Linked DNA regions of Chlorogloeopsis sp. ULAP01. The protein of the gene in region 2 binds, or shares a complex with, the protein of the main gene of each other region. Links are inferred from orthologs where the notes say so. Each region holds a gene or a part of one and is shown on either strand. Other genes may lie near its edges. The genes, in order: dnaG and dnaB.

The links.
Region 1: the proteins of dnaB (region 2) and dnaG are in contact, whole or in part, in a crystal structure (PDB 2R6A), measured with the Geobacillus stearothermophilus proteins. The link is inferred for Chlorogloeopsis sp. ULAP01 from one-to-one orthologs. Residues at the interface, in WP_033016901.1 of Geobacillus stearothermophilus: Ser13, Glu15, Ala16, Gln18, Glu91, Leu92, Asp94, Ala95, Val96, Pro97, Thr98, Ala99, Ala100, Asn101, Tyr104, Tyr105, Ile108; in WP_049624496.1 of Geobacillus stearothermophilus: Lys456, Leu457, Leu458, Pro459, Ala460, Asn463, Ala464, Leu467, Leu535, Leu536, Ile537, Ala538, Gln544, Glu545, Asp548, Tyr549, His552.

What each region holds. Positions count from the first base shown.
Region 1 is NZ_JAUDRH010000008.1:357,244-363,470, forward strand. What follows is about bases 1,531-4,521. They hold dnaG (DNA primase), read right to left. Parts: upstream 4,004-4,521; coding sequence 2,057-4,003; downstream 1,531-2,056. Other genes in these bases: QUB80_RS18395 (hypothetical protein), read right to left, coding at 1,531-1,919; tftA (hormogonium tapered terminus morphoprotein TftA), read left to right, coding at 4,148-4,521. Outside these bases: cysE (serine O-acetyltransferase), read right to left, coding at 13-732; QUB80_RS18390 (hypothetical protein), read left to right, coding at 1,098-1,250; more of QUB80_RS18395, read right to left, coding at 1,434-1,530; more of tftA, read left to right, coding at 4,522-5,500; QUB80_RS18410 (MvdC/MvdD family ATP grasp protein), read right to left, coding at 5,659-6,227. UniProt on the Escherichia coli protein: RNA polymerase that catalyzes the synthesis of short RNA molecules used as primers for DNA polymerase during DNA replication.
Region 2 is NZ_JAUDRH010000001.1:171,186-177,287, forward strand. What follows is about bases 1,747-4,612. They hold dnaB (replicative DNA helicase), read left to right. Parts: upstream 1,747-2,434; coding sequence 2,435-3,790; downstream 3,791-4,612. Other genes in these bases: rplI (50S ribosomal protein L9), read left to right, coding at 1,747-1,851; QUB80_RS00890 (hypothetical protein), read left to right, coding at 1,996-2,145; QUB80_RS00900 (FKBP-type peptidyl-prolyl cis-trans isomerase), read right to left, coding at 4,059-4,589. Also shown: gloB (hydroxyacylglutathione hydrolase), read left to right, coding at 52-888; more of rplI, read left to right, coding at 1,393-1,746; QUB80_RS00905 (phasin family protein), read right to left, coding at 4,745-5,068; QUB80_RS00910 (YcjF family protein), read left to right, coding at 5,528-6,102. UniProt on the Escherichia coli protein: The main replicative DNA helicase, it participates in initiation and elongation during chromosome replication. Travels ahead of the DNA replisome, separating dsDNA into templates for DNA synthesis.

The DNA.
Region 1 (6,227 bases), on a different replicon or contig from region 2:
TCCTTATCCCCTCTAAATTCCTGCTCCATCTAGAAACTCTTCAATCACCAAATCACTATCGAATTTAACTTCGTTGCCTACACATACATCAGTATTAGACAGATGTAAATTAGTTTCCAGCTGCTCCATTTGTTTTTCTAGTTCCTTTACCCGTTCAAATAAAGCTCGGATCGCTTCAGCTTCTACATCACGCAGCTGATTGTGAGCCAAAATATCGGTTTTTAGCTTGTCTTGACGAGTGATACGTCCGGGAATTCCAACTACAGTAGTATTGCTGGGTACATCGCGCAGCACCACAGAACCCGCCCCGATGCGGACATGATCCCCAATTTGAATATTACCCAATACCTTTGCACCTGCTCCCACGACTACGTTGTTACCTAGAGTGGGATGACGTTTACCGCTTTCTTTTCCAGTACCGCCTAAAGTAACACCTTGGTATATCAAAGCGCGATCGCCCACAATTGCCGTTTCACCAATTACTACTCCCATCCCATGATCGATAAATACACCCTTGCCAATTTTTGCTCCTGGGTGAATTTCGATGCCTGTGAAAAACCGACTGAGTTGAGAAATAAATCGTGGGATAAAAGGTATTTCCCTTTTGTACAGCCAATGTGCTATTCGATGGAACATTAGAGCTTGAAGTCCAGGGTAGCAGAACAAGACTTCCACCCAGTTACGGGCAGCAGGATCGCGCTCGTAAATTGTTCGCAAATCAGTTAGCAGCATACTCAACTTCAATGATGATTTTTTGGCAAGGCTACAGTTTTCGGAAGTTCCCCATAACGTTGAAATCGGATCTTTTCAGGTAAATATTATTTTCCAGATTATCAATCTTGGAAACCAAACCCGTTTCTTGATAGGGAATCATCTATAAAACTACGGTAAACCGATAGTTTTATAGATTTTAGATGATTAATCGGATGCTATCACATTTACTAATCAGAAAAAAGTTCATGCTTCGCAAAATACAAAAAAATAATCGATGAACCGTAGTATTAAGTTTTCTCTGGCGATGAGCGAGATTGCTAACAAGCAACCTGTAAATGAGCCTGATCTATAACAAATTCTGACGAGTCTGCCGTGCAGGTGTAGTGCAGAGTCAGCACGGATTTTTGCAGTTAGATTCCTCAAGTTTTAGGCAGTGTCTCAATGCAGGTAGAGGCGATCGCATAAATTTAGTCAGTTCCATTAAAGGCGTGATTGGAGTGAAAATAGTATGGGAAGCTGAGTGGATCTGCCTTTAAAAGAAGATTTTAGCGGAGTCTACCTTTAGCGATTGGATGCCCCTACAGATCGTAATTCCATTTTAACTAACAGTAGGATTTTAGAGTGTATTAGGACAAGACTAAAAAAGTTTGTGTAGAAGAACAATTAAGAGCGGTAGGCACAAAATCAAGCATCTACCGCTCAACTATTCTTGATCTGCATTATTTACGTACATATGCCATAGCAAATTGCTCTGCAAACAGTTCTAATTGCTCTGGGCTGAAGGCATTGAGGTACTTGGGCGCGATCACAGGAGTCAGAAATTCCAGCATCAGGCGGTTTTCAACCCAAAATTCGATAACATCGAATATGCCCTCACGGTTACACGGCAATACTCGCCATCCTTCCCGTGCGCCAATTTGTTCAATTTCCTCTAAACTACTGGGAACAGAAATTGCTGCATGAACGGATGTGTAGTTAGAAGGATGCTCATTAATTTGGCATCCTGCTTGTCCTTGCCATGCATCTGGGATGAGTTCCGCACCCAAGGGGTAAAGTTCAATTAATGAACCAAATTCATCTCCTACTAGTACCATGTAACTATCGGGAACGGGAGGAAAAGGAAGGGCTTTGCCGCGTATAATTTCTGCCAACACACTAGCAACGTGTTGAGGATTTTTAACTGCAATTGAAATATGGTGAATCATAGTTGTTTATCCTCTCTTGAGAGAGGTGTGTTGCTTTGTAGTTGTTACCTACAGTCCAACTATTTTCAGTTTCGGATTTTATAGAAATTATTTCTATTTTTGGCAAAACAGCAACTAAGCTGACAACAGACACATTCTCACAATAACTCTGGCAGAGAAAATAGTCGTTGCCGATCTAATTCTTGTAAGCGCTGTTTTTCGGCATAAAAAGCTTGGTAATATGATTGCCAGCGCTCTGGCTCCTGTTCTGGATCGGTTTGCTGCCACAATTCCAAAAAGTGACGATACCGCTTTTCTCGTAACACGCGTTCCATACAAGCGATCGCTGCTTGTACTACTTGAGGAGTGCGCAGAATTTCTTTTTGGCTTTTCTCGTTGAGATGAAACAGATGGGAAACTAACTCTATTTCTTCAGGAAACTCTAGAAATCTATCTTGAACTGTTGATATTAGCTCGTGCTCCAAAGGAACAGATGAAATTTCTAAAATTTGTTGCCACAAAAATCGATGATGGGAAAGGCTAAATTGTAAATCTCGCTCTTCTAAGGCGTCAGTAATAAATTGACGTTGTTCGGGACAATGCAGGTAAATTCGCAATAATAAAGCCTCTGCTTGTTCTAAAAGACTTTTTTCTAGTGTTGGTGTAGTTTTTTTACTTTCCTGTGTAAATAATTGTGAGGCTATTCTAGGCTGTTTTGGACGAGGAAGATAGGCTGATGGAGAGCTATAGCTATTTTGTGGAGCAATTTGAGTGATGAGATTTTCTACTCTTAGGGGTAAGAGTCTTGCATCGCCCAGAGCTAATATTTCTGCACAATGAGATACGTAGTAATTCAGCGTATCACTATTTTCTATATTTTTCAGTAATTTTACTAATTGTTGTGAGACTTGCTGAAAGTCAGTAGCCTGTTTTAAGTCCCGATTTTTAACAATTTGCTGAATTTGCCAATCTAGCCACAAAGGGGCGCTTGCCAACAGTTGGCGATAATCTTCTGGGCTGCGTGCAAGCAAGTATTCATCCGCATCTTTGCCATCAGGCAAATTCAGAATTTTAAGCTGTACTTCGCCCTTGTATGCTAAGTTGGCAATTTCTCCGATCGCTCTTTCGGCGGCGATCGTTCCGGCTTTGTCGGCGTCAAAGTTAAGTATCAATTGTTTCGAGTCGCTGTAGCGCAATACTAAACGCACTTGCTCTAAGCTGAGGGCAGTACCGAGAGATGCGACAACGTTGTTAATTCCAGCTGCGTGGAGAGCGATCGCATCAAAGTATCCTTCTACCACCACCGCTTGATCGAGTTGAGAAATGCCAGCTTTGGCTTGATGAAGTGCAAATAAAGTTTTACCTTTCTGAAAAAGTTCAGTTTCCGGTGAATTGAGATACTTTGGTTGCTCATCTCCCAGACTTCTGCCACCAAAAGCGATCGCGCGTCCCATCATGTCATGAATGGGAATTATAATGCGATCACGAAACACATCGTAATACCCAGTGCTTTCTTTGCGGGGTTTAATTAAACCAGCCTTTTCTACTAGCTGAACGGGATAGCGTTTATCTTCTACCAAATAACGATAAAGGGTTTCCCAACCAGCAGGAGCATAACCTAAATTAAACTGCCCAATTGTTTCATCTGTCAGTTGGCGTTTTTCTCGCAGATATTCAAGAGCTAATTTTCCTTGACTTTGCTTGAGAGCGTGTTGATAAAACGCTGAAGCCGAAGCGAGAATTTCATAGAGTTGCGATCGCTCCGAGAGTTGCCTGGAAAATTCTTGTCTGTGTTCGGGTTCTAGAGTTTGCACGGGTACTTGATAACGCCGTGCTAAGTCAAGCACTACTTCTGAAAATGAATGCTTGTGTAAATCCATCAAAAACTTAATCGCATTTCCTCCCGCTTGACAGCCAAAGCAATAATACATTTGCTTGCTGGAACTAACGGTGAAACTAGGAGTTTTTTCTTCGTGGAAGGGACATAAACCGACAAAATCTTTCCCCCGCCTGCGTAAAACAACGTGTTCCGAGATCACATCATAGATATCAACTCGTTGTTTTATTTCCTCTACAGTGTCTGGGTGTAAACGGGGAATATACATAACTTAGCTATTAGCCGTTGGTAATTAGTCATTTAAACTTAGACAAATGACTAATGACTTCTAATGGCTATTATATTCTTGTTCCCGATCCAAAATAATCTGTAAAAAATATTACATTTGACTTTTAGAGAGGAAATATTAAAAATGGGACGTATTTTTATTTCAGCAGCACACGGAGGCAAAGAAGCAGGAAAACTTGATCCAGGCTCGATCGCGGGTGGTACAACCGAAGCTAAGGAAATGATTTTGCTGCGCGATTTAATTGTAACGGAACTACGGGCGCGGAATCTTGGTGTTTTGGCAGTTCCTGATGATTTAAGTGCCAAACAAACTATCCAATGGATAAACTCTCGTGCTCGTCGAGGTGATGTAGCGATAGAAATTCATGCGGATGCGGCTGGCAGCCCGGAAGTTCGCGGGGCTAGCGTTTTTTATATTGCCAACAACGATGAGCGCAAGATTAATGCCGATTTACTTTTGGTAGGATTGTTACGTCGCGTTCCCCAATTACCTAATCGTGGGGTTAAGTCTGATACTAATTCGGGTTTGGGCAGTTTGGCATTCTGTCGCCAAATCACCGTACCTTCTTTATTGATGCAAGTTGGTTTTTTATCCAGCCCAGATGATCGCTCTTTGCTGCAATCTCGCCGTCGCGACTTTGCCATTGGTATTGCTGATGCACTAGCAGCTTGGAGTCGCACTATCGATCCTGGTTCAGCAGAAGAACAGGAACCGAAGTTTCCGCCTATCAATATCAACATTAACGGGCAAAAGTATACCGAGCAAGGGATACTGGTCAATGGTAATGCTTATATTCCGATTGACTTAGCAGATTGCTTACGAATAGATCTGTCGAAATCATCTAACATCCGTCGTATCACCTATCGACGAATTGTTTATATCAAAGCTATTGAACTGCGGGATTTTAATATTTCTGTTAGTTGGGATAATACGACTCGTACAGTTACTTTACGCTCCAATTTAGTAATTTGTCCTGGTCAAATCGATCGTGTCATGTCGCCAGGTTATACTTCGGAAGTGCAGTTACAGATATTTCTTAAAAGCAACAATGAAAATGCTTTAGTACAGTTTCCTGAAATAGCAAAACTCTATCGAGAAGAAGCCGCCATAGAAGGAGTAAACTATGACATTGCCTTCTGCCAAATGTGTGTAGAAACTGGGTTTTTACGATTTGGAAATGATATCAAACCTGAACAAAATAATTTTGCAGGCTTAGGAACTATTGGTGGTGGTACACAAGCGGCGTCTTTTGAAAGTGCTAGAGTTGGTGTAAGGGCGCATATTCAACACTTAAAAGCTTACGCTAGTTTAGAACCCTTAGTACAGGAAGTAGTAGATCCGCGCTTTCGCTTTGTTACACGCGGTGTTGCTCCCTTAATAGATCAGCTATCAGGACGCTGGTCAGCAGAGTTAGATTACGGTGATAAGATTATGGCAATGCTCAAACGCTTGTATGAATCAGCAGGATTTATGTAGTTAGAAGGGAACAGGTTACAGGGAACAGTAAAATAATACAGGGATTTCAGTCGTGTTGAAAAATAGCTAATTAAGTAGCCCTTACTGAATTGCGTACACCAATAACGAATGAAAAAAACTTTCCTTCTACCATCTGCCATCTGCCTTCTACTTAACTACTAATGCATCAACAGTTCGACTAACTTTTGAGTAATGGGAAATCTTGTTTGCCGCTCAAAGTGCAAAAACATTGGGCTAGGATTTGCTTCCAGAAAAAAGTATTCTCCGTCATGCCTACGACGCCAATCAATCGCTGTCCACTCTAGCATCAATGCTTGAGCAATATCTAAACATTGTTGTTGCACCCCAGCAGGCAATTCTATGGGGATTAACTCAGCTTCCATATCTTGGCGAAAGTCTAACTGACTGCTGCAAATCTCAGCTGCATAAACTGCCTTATCAATTACATAGCTACGAATATTAGTACCTGGAATATATTCTTGGATCGTTACAGGAGAAACACTGAGAGCTAAACTCAATCGTTCTGGTTCCATATGATCTGCTGTGACTAGTTTGGTGTGTGCGCCTCCATACACAGGCTTAAATATTACTTTATCTAAGGATTGGATAAAATTAATCACTTCGTCCGGATCGTTACTAATAAGAGTTTGGGGAATTGTCACTCCTATTTTTTTCACCTTACTCAGTTGAAGAGGTTTTTCTTTGTGAAACTGGTATGCCTGCCAAG
Region 2 (6,102 bases):
GATCTAATCTCAACAATATAAACCTTATTGATTTATCAGGGAGTACAGAAAATGCAAGTACTTCGTCTAGAAGCACTTTCTGACAATTATATTTTTTTGTTGTGTGATCGCCCGAACAGGGGTGACTGTGGTTGCTATACAACCACAGCATCGGCGGGCGCGTACGGCGATCGCCAAAAAAATATTGCTGCTGTTGTCGATCCAGCACAAGCACAGCCAGTTTTAAAAAAACTTCATGAATTAAAGTTAAATCTAGTAGCAATATTTAACACACATCATCATTCAGATCACGTGGGTGCCAATAAAGAATTGATACAACTGTTTCCGGATGTGAAAGTATACGGTGGAGCAGAGGATCGAGGAAGAATACCCGGACAAAAAGTATTTTTACAAGAAGGCGAGCGCGTTAAGTTTGCAGATAGAGTTGCAGAAGTAATCTTTGTACCTGGGCATACCCGCGCTCATATCGCGTACTACTTCCCTCCTCAGAACCCAGAAGAGACAGGAGAATTATTTTGTGGTGATACACTTTTTGCTGGCGGCTGCGGTCGTTTATTTGAAGGCACACCAACGCAAATGGTAGAATCTTTAAGCAAACTTCGTTCTCTGCCTGAGAATACACGAGTTTGGTGTGCTCATGAATATACATTAAAAAATTTACAATTTGCTCTCACAGTGGATGGTAATAATCCCCACTTACAGCAAAGATATGATGAAGTGAAGGCATATCGCAATCGAGGAGAAGCTACTGTTCCCTCACTGCTAGAAATTGAGAAACGTACAAATCCCTTTTTACGTTGGGATCAGCCAGCATTACAATCAGCAACTAAGAGTAAAGATTCGGTGCAAACCTTTGCCCGCCTGCGAGGAATGAAAGATAGATTTTAATGAAGAAGGCAGCTATGCAGAAGGCAGACGGCAGAAGGTAGTCCCTATGAACTTAGTACACCACCAAGTATGAAAAAGGGCATTGGGCAGTAGTTATACAGATTTCTTCCCCTACACCCCTAAACCCTTACACACGCCAGATGACGCCACGTGCTTTATGCCGGGAGACCCTTTCACCAGTCACCTGTGGAGGAGGACAGTCCGTTGGGGGGGTCTCCCCCGTTGTAGGAACTGTCCGTTGGAAACCCTCCCGCAGTGCTGGTTCACCACCGCAGTGGCTCCCCCACACCCATTTTCAAGACAGGAGGCAGCAAGCACAGTCAGAACCCATAAATAAAATTAGGAGTTTTAAGACTTGCGATCGCACCCTATATTTCGCTAGGATCTCTAGGTTGATTGGCTATAAGCAAACGCTCCTGGGGATAAAGCTACACTTGTTGTGAACTATCTTGCTGAACCCCAAGATATTGAGATTTTACAAGCAACAGAGAAAAAAGAAAAACAATGGCGAAACGCGTGCAGTTAGTTTTAACTCAGGATGTCAGAAAGCTGGGCAGATCCGGCGACTTAGTAGAAGTAGCACCCGGCTATGCTCGTAATTATTTAATTCCCAAGAGTATGGCAACTTTTGCTACTCCTGGTATTCTCAAGCAAGTAGAACGTCGCCGAGAGTTAGAACGTCAGAGACAACTAGAACTTAAACAACAAGCTCAAGAACAAAAAGCAGCTTTAGAGAAAGCTGGCACCTTCAATATTGCCAAGCAAGCTGGTGAAAAAGAAGCCATTTTTGGTACAGTTACCACCCAAGACGTAGCTGATGTGATTCAACAAACCACTGGGATTGAAGTGGATCGGCGCGGTATCACCATACCTGATATTGGCATTCTGGGAACTTACGAAGCAGAGATTAAGCTACATTCAGAAGTAACAGCTACAGTCAACATTCAAGTTGTAGCCAGCTAAAAATCTACTTTTGTGGAGTTGAGAACACAGAATCAATCTTCTGTGTTTTTTCAATTTTTAGTTCTTTACAAAAAATATCTCTGGTTTGTAGAGACGTTGCACTGCAACGTCTTTATATATTGGAAGTGAAAGTAATACCAATGCGTGGATTTTGGAGCCACTGCGCCTTTACGGGTTTCCCGGCATAAAGGAGCCAGTGCGGTGCGGAGCCAGTGCGGTGTAGACGCCCTCCGGGCGGCTTCCCGCAGGGTAGCACCTGGCGTCACGTGGCGTGATTTTGCGAAAAGTTTGTAGACGCGGAGTGGCTTCCCGTAAGGGTGCGGTGAGCAGCGCCTTGGGCGGGTTCCCCGACTTGTGGCGACTTCGTACACGCGAAGCGGGTTCTCGTTAGAGTACCCGGAGGGAGGTTTCCTCCGAAAGCGTTGCTCCTCCACAAGGAGGCTCAAAGCTTTTCAAGACGGATTTTGGATTAAAACCATGATGAATAGACTATTCCAGAATTTTGAAACCAGACTCCCGCGTGCCAATTTGGTATTATGCACTATAGGAGTAATAAATTATTACTCTAATCTAAAATTTTTATATGTCTGAAGAACTAAATTTTCAAGGGCTAGGCAGCGATCGCCTACCTCCCCAAAATATCGAAGCAGAAGAAGCAATACTGGGAGGTATATTGCTCGATCCAGAGGCAATTAGCAGAGTCAGCGATCGCTTAGTACCAGAAGCTTTTTACATTAGCGCTCATAAAGATATCTATCAAGCGGCACTGCGTCTTTACAGTCAAGGCAAACCTACAGACTTGCTTGCGGTGACAAGTTGGTTAAATGACCACGATCTGCTTGCTCGTGTTGGTGGTAGAAATAAATTAGCTTCCCTTGTAGACAGAACAGTTTCGGCAGTTAACATCGACGCTTTGGCAATGCTGGTGATGGAAAAATACCTGCGGCGTCAGTTAATTAAAACTGGTAATGAAATTGTTCAGTTGGGTTATCAAACAGAAGATGAGTTACCACAAATCCTCGATCAAGCAGAACAAAAAGTTTTTGCGATCGCCCAAGAACGTCCTCAGTCAGGTTTAATTCATATTGCTGATACCTTGGTAAATACTTTCCAAGAAATAGAGACACGTCACCAAGGTGTAGCTTTACCGGGTATCCCTTGTGGATTTTACGATCTAGATGCGATGACAAGTGGCTTCCAGCCTTCTGATTTAATCATTGTTGCTGGCAGACCGTCAATGGGGAAAACTGCCTTCTGCTTGAATTTAGCTTATAACGTTGCCGCTTTATATAAATTACCAGTTGCGATTTTTAGTTTGGAAATGTCCAAAGAACAATTGGTACAGCGTTTATTAGCAAGCGAAGCAGAAATTGAATCTGGTTATTTGCGCAGTGGACGTATCAGTCAATCTCAGTGGGAACCTTTAAGCCGTGCGATTGGTATGCTCTCGGAAATGCCAATTTTTATTGACGATACACCGAATATTACAGTTACAGAAATGCGGAGTCAAGCACGACGTTTGCAAGCAGAAGTTGGAACGAACTTGGGGCTAATTGTGATTGATTACTTGCAATTAATGGAGGGAGCAGGTGACAATCGCGTGCAAGAATTATCTAGAATTACCCGCAAAATTAAAGGTTTAGCGCGTGAATTATCTGTGCCGGTGATTGCCCTATCTCAGTTGAGTAGAGGTGTAGAAGCACGTACTAACAAGCGTCCAATGTTATCTGATTTGCGAGAATCAGGATCAATTGAGCAAGATGCGGATTTAGTAATAATGCTCTACAGAGACGAATATTATAATCCTGATACTCCTGAAAGAGGTATTGCAGAAGTAGTCATTGCTAAACATCGTAACGGCCCAACAGGAACTGTTAAACTTTTATTCGATCCGCAATTTACGAAGTTTAAAAATTTAGCTAAACCAAGTAATTATTAATGAAAGTAGTTAGTAGTTAGTAGGTAGTAGGTAGTAGTTAATAGCCAAAATGCCCTCACCCTAGAAGAGTAGGGCTATACAAACGAAGACTGCCTTCGCAGTCTCTAAGGATTTTAGCCCACGGAGGTGGGCTTTGCTGGTGTAGCCCCAGACTTCCAGTCTGTAGGGCTATACAAACGAAGACTGCCTTCGCAGTCTCTAAGGATTTTAGCCCACAGAGGTGGGCTTTGCTGGTGTAGCCCCAGACTTCCAGTCTGTAGGGCTATACCTAACCAGCTTTCAACAACTCCACATCAAAAATCAGCGTCGCGTTGGGGGGAATCACACCACCAGCACCACGAGCACCGTAACCTAACTCTGGGGGGATAATTAACTGACGACGCCCGCCTACTTTCATAGTACTAAGTCCCTCATCCCAGCCTTTGATCACTTGCCCAACGCCAACTTTGAAATCGAAGGGACGATTGCGATCGCGTGAACTATCAAACTTAGTACCATCCTCTAGAGTACCAGTGTAGTGAACCGTAACCTTTTGCCCTGGTTTAGGAGTCGCCCCATCTCCCTCAACTAGATCGACGTATTTTAACCCAGAAGGGGTAGTCACGACATTTTCATCTGATGAGAACATGGCAATGTTTGTAATGAGAGTTTTATTTTCGGTTATAGAAGTGGGAGCTTGTGTCGTTTCGGTAATCTGGGCAGCGATCGCAGATTCTTGTTTGCCACCGCCAACTTGCGTTAATACCAAAACTACAACACAAACCAGCATGAATCCCACGCTGAGTAAAATCGCTTTCAAAATTAGTCCTCCCTACTTAGGTTGTCTGGATATATATATAGAATGACCTGTAGGACAAAACTTAGTTTAAATCAGAAAGCGTATCCTTATGGAAAATTTGAATTTTAGATTTTAGATTGGAGATTTTAAGTTAGGTGAACATTAATTATAAATTTTTAGCGCCAAAGCTTATTTTCTAAATCACGCACTTGACGCTCCAACCTGTCAATTCTACCTCGCAGTTCATCAACTTCTGACTGGCGTGCAACCCCTAAATCTTGCAGCATATTTCGCATCTGCCGTTGCATATTGCCTTCCCAGTTGCCCTGTTCCGATTTTAACTGTTTGACCATATCATCCATCACTGCCTTGGCTTGCTCAGGATCAAGCTTGCCATCCTTCACCATCTGCTCGCTTGCTTCCCGTATTTTGTCTGCCACCATAGAAGTTGTACCAATACCGAGCATCAATAACTGCTGCATCCAGTTGTTACTGTCCATACTGCATTCCTATCACTTAATCTATAAACCAGACGAACCTGATTTTGAAATCTAAGGCAATACACCAATGCTGAAAGGTTAATTACTCTAGATTACAGCTCTATTCTGACAGACGTATACAGGAAATAATAAGGTGTGATTATCGAACTTGAGGATGGAAGATAAGGCAGATGGCAGAGGGCAGATGGCAGATGGGAAAATCCTCTTGCTGAATGTATTTTCAAGGTTAGTAGTTTAAGTTTAATTATGTCTGCCTATCTTACTTTCAGTTTTATGTCTTCTATTTTTTACCAATTTTGTAGTAATAACCGTCCATCATCAGACTTGCGATCGCAAGTCCTCTGGTAAGGCAAAGCAAATTTATATAAAGAAAGTTATGCTGTATCGCTTGTATAAGCCACCAGAAGTAAGCTTTTGATCTATTCTAAAGTAGAAATAATCCAAAAAGCGCGGTGAATCATGGTTGTGAAGTTGCAACGACCGATCTTAGTGGGAGGACTGGGACTAACATTTACTCTCTGGATGTTACAAAGTTTGCATCATTCTATGGTGCAGCTAGGTGAATTTAGTGTCATGAGTTTGTTGCTAGTTGGTGGCGGTTTGTGGTTATTGAAGCAAAATCGCCCTAAAAACGATTCGCAAATGCTAGAAATGCCTGTAGATCGCGCAACTGTTGAAAATGCGATCGCTAAAGCCGAAGTTGTGGTGAGCCAACTAGCAAGTGAAGCAGACAATCACCAAGCTTTAGTAACATTGCGAGAAAGAATACCCCAGCTGTACTTGGAGTTAGACAGAGAAGACATTCTTGTGGCTGTTACTGGTGGCAAGTCAGTGGGTAAAACCACTTTGATTCAGGTTTTAGAGTCTAACTGGCATCCACAGATCCGGCAAACAGTCAGCTTGCAAGAGACACCGCCTTTGTTTGCACAAGCCGAAGAAAACTCAGATGCCACTGCATTAGCACCAGCAAAGACAGCTGATTTTGTCTTGTTCCTCACAAACGGCGATTTGACAGATACAGAATTTCAAACAAT